One region of the Streptomyces sp. Edi4 genome, then DNA from elsewhere that is predicted to be linked to it. Evidence: riboswitches for the same ligand, from Rfam matches in the RefSeq annotation. Region 1 holds a riboswitch; the other holds the start of a gene.

Region 1 (3,400 bases):
TCGTCGGCACCGGCGGCGACGGCGCCAAGACCGTCAACATCTCCACCATGTCGGCGATCGTCGTCGCCGGGACCGGCGCCAGGGTCGTCAAGCACGGCAACCGTGCGGCCTCCTCCTCCAGCGGCGCCTCCGACGTCCTGGAGAAGCTGGGGGTCGATCTCGGACTGTCCCCGAAGCGGGTGGCCCAGGTGGCGGAGGAGGCCGGCATCACCATGTGCTTCGCGGTGACGTTCCACCCCGCCCTGCGCTATGTGGCCGCCGCGCGCAGGGAGTTGGGCATCCGCACCACCTTCAATGTGCTGGGGCCGCTCACCAACCCCGCGAAGGTACGCGCCCAGGCCACCGGCGTCGCCGACCCGAGGATGGCGCCCATCGTGGCGGGCGTGCTGGCCGAGCGCGGCTCCAGCGCGCTGGTCTTCCGCGGGGACGACGGTCTGGACGAGCTCACCACCACGGCCACCTCGCGGGTGTGGGTGGTGCGCGACGGCGCCGTGCGCGAGGAGCGCTTCGACCCGCGCGACGTCGGCATCGCGATCACCCCGATCGAGGCGCTGCGCGGCGGGGACCCCTCGCACAACGCGGAGATCGTCCGCCGGCTCCTGGCCGGCGAACAGGGCCCGGTGCGCGACGCCGTCCTGCTGAACTCGGCGGCCGCGCTGGTCGCCCTCGAGCCGGGCGAAGGCCCGCTCGCCGGGCAGTTGGGCGCCGCGATGGCCCGGGCCGCCGAGGCCATCGACTCCGGGGCGGCGCAGCGCACGCTGGAGCGCTGGGTGGCCGCGAGCAACGCCTGAGCCGCAGCTGCTGCGACCCAAAGACGTGACCCAATGATGTGACCCAAGGCGCAGTCCGGATCGCGGACTGCGCCTTGCGCACGTGGCGACGTGTGGCAGGATGCTGTCCAAGGTCATGAGTGACAGCGATTTAGGCCCCGGCTCGCTGTCCGGCAACCCTCCGTCCGTGGCGGGGTGCCCCGGGTGAAGACCAGGTCGTGGGCAGCAAGGCCCACGGCAAGCGCGGACCCCTGGACATCGCGTGATGTCACAGCCCTGGGGTCCTGGTCCTCAAGGGAGCAGTCTCGTGAGCAAGCGAATGCGATAGGGCGTATCCGCCCCTTCTCCACCCTCCTCCGCGCGGCCCCTTCGTGTCGTGTGTCCGAGGACAACACCCGTATACGGCACGCCAGTCGACCCCTTTCTCATCCGGGGCCGCGCCGCCGTACCCGGGGCCAGAAGCCAACTCGCCTTGCCCTGCTGGGAGATACCGCCATGTCCGCACGCCCCGCCACCGCCGCCCACGCGCCTTCCGCCTCCTGCGCCTCCTCGGCCCCCGAGCCCGCCGAGCACTGCTGCGCGGCGCCGCTCGCGGTGCTCGGCCGCGATGTCACCGTGCCGCTCGTCACCGGCGGCGAGGTCGTCTACGCGGCCCTCGACTACGCGGCCAGCGCGCCGGCCCTCCAGCGGGTCTGGGACGACGTCGCCGCGTACGCCCCCTACTACGGCAGCGTGCACCGAGGGGCCGGCTACCTCTCGCAGCTCTCCACCGACCTGTTCGAGAACAGCCGCGTGACGGTCGCGGAGTTCCTTGACTGCCGCCCCAGCGACCAGGTCGTCTTCACCCGCTCCACCACGGACTCGCTCAACCTGCTCGCCCGCGCGCTCCCCGCCGGCTGCCAGGTCTTCGTCTTCGAGACCGAGCACCACGCCTCGCTGCTGCCCTGGCAGGACGCGCGGGTGACGTATCTCGACGCGCCGCGCACCCCGCGCCAGGCCGTCGAGACGCTGGAGCGCGCGCTCGCCGACCGGGACCCCTACGGGCCCGCGCTCGTCTGCGTGACCGGCGCGTCCAACGTCACCGGTGAGCTGTGGCCGGTCAGGGAGCTCGCCGCCGCCGCGCACGCGCACGGGGCGCGCATCGTGCTCGACGCGGCCCAGCTCGCGCCCCATCACCCCGTCTCCGTACGGGAGTTGGACGTGGACTGGGTCGCCTTCTCCGGGCACAAGCTGTACGCGCCGTTCGGCTCGGGCGTGCTGGCGGGCCGGGCGGACTGGCTCCAGGAGGCGGAGCCGTACCTGGCGGGCGGCGGCGCCTCCAAGCGGGTCGCGCGGCGTGAGGACGGCGGGGTGCACGTCGAGTGGCACACCACGGCCGCGCGCCACGAGGCCGGCTCGCCCAATGTCATCGGCGTCTACTCCATCGCCTCCGCGTGCAAGGCGCTGACCGAGGCGGGGTTCGACGCGCTGGTCGAGCGGGAGCGGCACCTGATCGCGAAGGTCCGCGCGGGTCTGGCGGACGTCCCCGAGGTGCGGGTCCTGTCCCTCTTCGGGGACGACGCGCCCCGGGTCGGCGTCATCTCCTTCGTGGTCGACGGCTGGAACAGCTCGCACTTCGCGGCGGCGCTGTCGGCGGAGTACGGGATCGGGGTGCGCGACGGGCTCTTCTGCGCCCACCCGCTGGTGCGGACGCTGCTCGGCAGCGAGCCGGGGGACCCGGGGGAGTGCGGGGCGCCGGAGGCGGAGCCGGGGGAGCGCTCGCTGAACGCGATCCGGGTCAGCTTCGGCGCGGGGACGCCGGATGAGCATGTGGAGCGGTTTGTGCGGGCGGTGGGGGAGTTGGTCCGGGACGGGGCGGCGTGGCAGTACCACACGGAAGCGGGCCGCTGCGTCCCAGCCACCTGACCCACCCGGCCCCCTGGGGCTCCGCCCCAGACCCCGTTCGGCCTGAACGGCCTCGTCCTCAATCTCCCCCAAGGCCTTGAGGGCCAGGGGGGACCCCATGACGGGCTGTGGTTGCCGGTGCGGGCCAGCACGGACCCCGCCAGGGGCGCGGGGAACTGCGCGAGGAGCGACCACGGTCCGCAGCCGAGCTCCCTGGGGCTCCGCCCCAGACCCCGTTCGCGCTGAACGCGCTCGTCCTCAATCTCCCCCAAGGCCTTAAGGGCCAGGGGGTACCCCCATGACGGGCTGAGGGTGCCTGCATGGGCCAGCACGAGCCCTGCCCCAGGACAGCCACGCGGGCCGGCACCAGCCCCGTCAGGGGCGCGGGGAACTGCGCGGGAGTGGGCCCGGACCGAAGGCGCGTGACCCCCGGAGGGGCTACGCGTCGAGGCCGATCGCGAACGCCGCCTCCAGATCGTGCTGGGAATACGTGCGGAACGCCACATGCGTATCCGTGCCCTCGACCCCGGGGATCTTGCTGATGCGGCCGGGGATGACATCCGCGAGGTCGTCGTGGCGGGCCACCCTGACCAGCGCGATCAGATCGTACGTACCGGTCACCGAGTACACCTCGCTGACGCTGTCCAGCGCCGCGATGGACTCCGCGATCTCGGGAATCCGGTCCACGCTGGTCTTGATGAGCACGATCGCGGTGATCACGGCTGGCTTTCTCCCTCGGTGGCGGC
Region 2 (3,400 bases), 2.5 Mb from region 1:
GTGGGCGCGGTTCAGCCGCCGGCGACCGCGGGGATGATCGAGACGCCCGCGCCGTCCGGCGTCGCCGTCTCCAGGCCCTGCTCGAAGCGGACGTCATCGTCGTTGACGTACACGTTGACGAAGCGGCGCAGCTTGCCCTGGTCGTCCAGGACGCGCGCGGCGATCCCGGTGTGGTTCTTCTCCAGGTCGGCGATGACGTCGGCCAGGGTCGTCCCCTCGGCCGTGACCTCGGCCTTGCCGCCGGTGTAGGTGCGCAGGATCGTGGGGATGCGGACGTTCACGCTCATGGTTCGGTGCTCCTAGTCGATCAGGATCGGCGGTGGCTCAGCGCGCGAGGCCCGCGTCGCGGAAGGCGTCCAGGCTCGGGCGGATGGTGGCGGTCGCCTGGGAGGTGGCGGCCACCGCGTCCAGGGTCTTGAGTCCGTCACCGGTGTTGAGCACGACCGTGGTGAGCGAGGGGTCGATGAGACCGGCGTCGATGAGCTTCTTCGTGACGCCGACCGTCACACCGCCCGCGGTCTCCGCGAAGATGCCCTCGGTGCGGGCGAGGAGCTTGATGGCGTCGACGATCTGTTCGTCGTTCACGTCCTCCACCGCACCGCCCGTGCGGCGCGCGATGTCCAGGACGTAGGGGCCGTCCGCCGGGTTGCCGATGGCGAGCGACTTGGCGATGGTGTCGGGCTTCTGGGGGCGTACGACGTCGTGTCCGGCCTTGAAGGCGGTCGACACCGGCGAGCAGCCCTCGGCCTGGGCGCCGAAGATCTTGTACGGCTTGTCCTCGACCAGGCCGAGCTTGATCAGCTCCTGGAGCCCCTTGTCGATCTTGGTGAGCTGGGAGCCCGAGGCGATCGGGATGACCAGCTGGTCGGGGAGGCGCCAGCCCAGCTGTTCGCAGATCTCGTACGCCAGCGTCTTGGAACCCTCGCCGTAGTACGGACGCAGATTGACGTTGACGAAGCCCCAGCCCTCGCCGAGCGGGTCGCCGATGAGCTCGGAGCAGAAGCGGTTCACGTCGTCGTAGTTGCCCTCGATGCCGACGAGCTCGCCGCCGTACACCGCGGCCATGACGACCTTGCCCTGTTCCAGGTCGTGCGGGATGAACACGCAGGAGCGGAAGCCGGCCCGCGCGGCGGCGGCGCCGACCGCTCCGGCGAGGTTTCCGGTGGAGGAGCAGGAGAGCGTGGTGAAGCCGAAGGCGCGGGCGGCCTCGAGGGCCTGGGCGACGACGCGGTCCTTGAAGGAGTGCGTCGGATTGCCGGAGTCGTCCTTGACGAACAGCTTGCCGGGCTCGACGCCCAGCTCGCGCGCCAGGTTGTCGGCCTTGACGAGCTTGGTGAAGCCGGGATTCAGGTTCGGCTTGTCGGCGACGTCGGCCGGGACCGGCAGCAGCGGGGCGTAGCGCCAGATGTTCTCGGGGCCCGCCTCGATCCGCTCGCGCAGCGCCTCGGGGTCGCCGAGCGGCAGGTCATAGGCGACTTCGAGCGGTCCGAAACACAGTTCGCAGGCGAAAATCGGGCCAAGTTCGAAACGCTGGCCGCACTCGCGGCAGGAGAGGCCGGATGCCGGGCCGAGATCAACGGGGGTGCCGGACGCGTTCTCGGCGGAGGTACCGCTCTCGGCGGAGGTGCGGGTTTCAGCGGTCTGTACAGACATGGAGGGGAGGCCCTTTCTCCTCATCTTCCTCAGGGCGAACTTCGCCATGAGACGGATTTGGCACCTTCCCTAGCCGGTGGCCCCGTGTCCTGACCGACGTGTGAACGTGGTCGACGAGAACCGACTGGAGGGTTGCCGGGGCTTCAACGGGCCGTTTCCCTCTGCCCCTCTGGATGAGCGGTATTCGATTGTCGGCGTGGGGACCCCGGCATGCGGTGGTCCCTCGCGTTGTTCAAGACTGTAACCGAAGCTCCGGACGGTTGAGATAGTCGTCCGAACCGCGAGATGGATCACACGAGGAGGCCGACGGCCGTGCTGGAAGAGGTGGAACGCTGGCTGAGCAGGCGTTCCTGGTCGACGGCCGAGCGGCCGCTGGAGCGGATGCTGGCCGCGAAACACCGTACGGGTACGACCGTCAGCGTGGTGCTGCCCGCGCTCGACGAGGAGGCCACGGTCGGTGAGATCGTGGCCACGATCCGGCGCGAGCTGATGACCGCCTCCGTGCCGCTCGTCGACGAGCTGGTCGTGGTCGACTCCGGCTCCCGCGACCGTACGGCCGAGGTCGCGGCCGCCGCCGGCGCCCGGGTCGTCCACCGCGACACGATCCTGCCGAGGCTGCCCGCGCTGCCCGGCAAGGGCGAGGTGCTGTGGCGCTCGCTGCTCGTGACCAGCGGGGACGTGGTCTGCTTCGTCGACGCCGACCTCAAGGACTTCGACGCCGCGTTCGTCTCCGGCATCGTCGGGCCGCTCCTGACCGACCCGGAGGTGGACTTCGTCAAGGCCATGTACGACCGGCCGCTCGGTGCGACGGCCGGCCAGGGCGGCCGGGTCACCGAGCTCGTGGCGCGTCCCCTGCTCAACCTCCACTGGCCCCAACTGGCCGGCGTGGTACAGCCGTTGGGCGGTGAGTACGCGGCCAGGCGCTCGCTCCTGGAACGGCTGCCGTTCCCCGTCGGGTACGGCGTCGAGCTCGCGCTGCTCGTGGACGCGCTGCACACGGTGGGTCTTGACGCGCTGGCCCAGGTCGACGTGGGCGTACGCAAGCACCGTCACCAGGACGGGCAGGCGCTCGGCCGGATGGCTGCCGCGATCTACCGCACCGCCCAGCTGCGGCTGTCCCGCGGCCACCTCGTACGCCCCGAGCTGACCCAGTTCGAGCGCGGCGACCATGGTTTCGTGCCGCGCACGTACGCGGTGGACACCGAGGAGCGGCCGCCGATGCGGGAGATCGAGGAGTACCAGGTGCACCGGGCGGCGTGAGGGCCCGGTGCGGGGGGCGTGAACGCCCGGCGCGGGAGGTGCGAAGGCCCGGCGCGGGGGGCGCGAGGAGGGCTGGGGAGCGCCAGGGGGTGAAACGGGGAGAAAGGGGTGGCCTGATTCCGTCCACGGGGTCGGGCGTACGGGTGTTTGAGGTATTGCGGTGCGGGCTAGGTTCCGCAACATGGTCACCGCGCACACATCTCCCCCGGCCCAGGTCCTCGTCGCGTCCAACCGCGGCCCCGTCTCGTACGCCCTCAAGGAGGACGGCTCCCTGGAGTCCAGGCGGGGCGGGGGCGGCGTCGTCTCCGGGCTCAGCGCGATCGGCTCCGACGTGGAGTCGGTGTGGGTGTGCGCGGCGCTCGGCGAGGGCGACCGCGAGGCGGTGCGGCGGGGCGTGGGTGAGCAGGGCGTCCGGATGCTGGACATCGACGCGGACGTCTTCGCGGACGCGTACAACGGCATCGCGAACTCGGTGCTGTGGTTCGTC

The links. Region 1 has a riboswitch for S-adenosylmethionine ahead of ABR738_RS11500 (aminotransferase class V-fold PLP-dependent enzyme). Riboswitches for the same ligand answer to the same signal wherever they lie in the genome.
Region 2: linked by a shared signal. The riboswitch ahead of thrC (threonine synthase) and the one ahead of ABR738_RS11500 (aminotransferase class V-fold PLP-dependent enzyme) in region 1 are both predicted to bind S-adenosylmethionine.

The regions. Positions count from the first base shown of each region.
Region 1 is NZ_JBEJGY010000004.1:2,087,392-2,090,791, reverse strand. Features, by position in the region: gene trpD (anthranilate phosphoribosyltransferase) at 1-791, shown strand, start outside; SAM riboswitch class IV at 903-1,020, shown strand; gene ABR738_RS11500 (aminotransferase class V-fold PLP-dependent enzyme) at 1,266-2,675, shown strand; gene ABR738_RS11495 (Lrp/AsnC family transcriptional regulator) at 3,093-3,374, opposite strand; gene ABR738_RS11490 (rhomboid family intramembrane serine protease) at 3,371-3,400, opposite strand, start outside.
Region 2 is NZ_JBEJGY010000004.1:4,550,841-4,554,240, reverse strand. Features, by position in the region: gene ABR738_RS22680 (ubiquitin-like small modifier protein 1) at 12-287, opposite strand; gene thrC (threonine synthase) at 325-1,653, opposite strand; SAM riboswitch class I at 1,671-1,833, opposite strand; gene ABR738_RS22670 (glucosyl-3-phosphoglycerate synthase) at 1,966-2,913, shown strand; gene ABR738_RS22665 (alpha,alpha-trehalose-phosphate synthase (UDP-forming)) at 3,095-3,400, shown strand, end outside.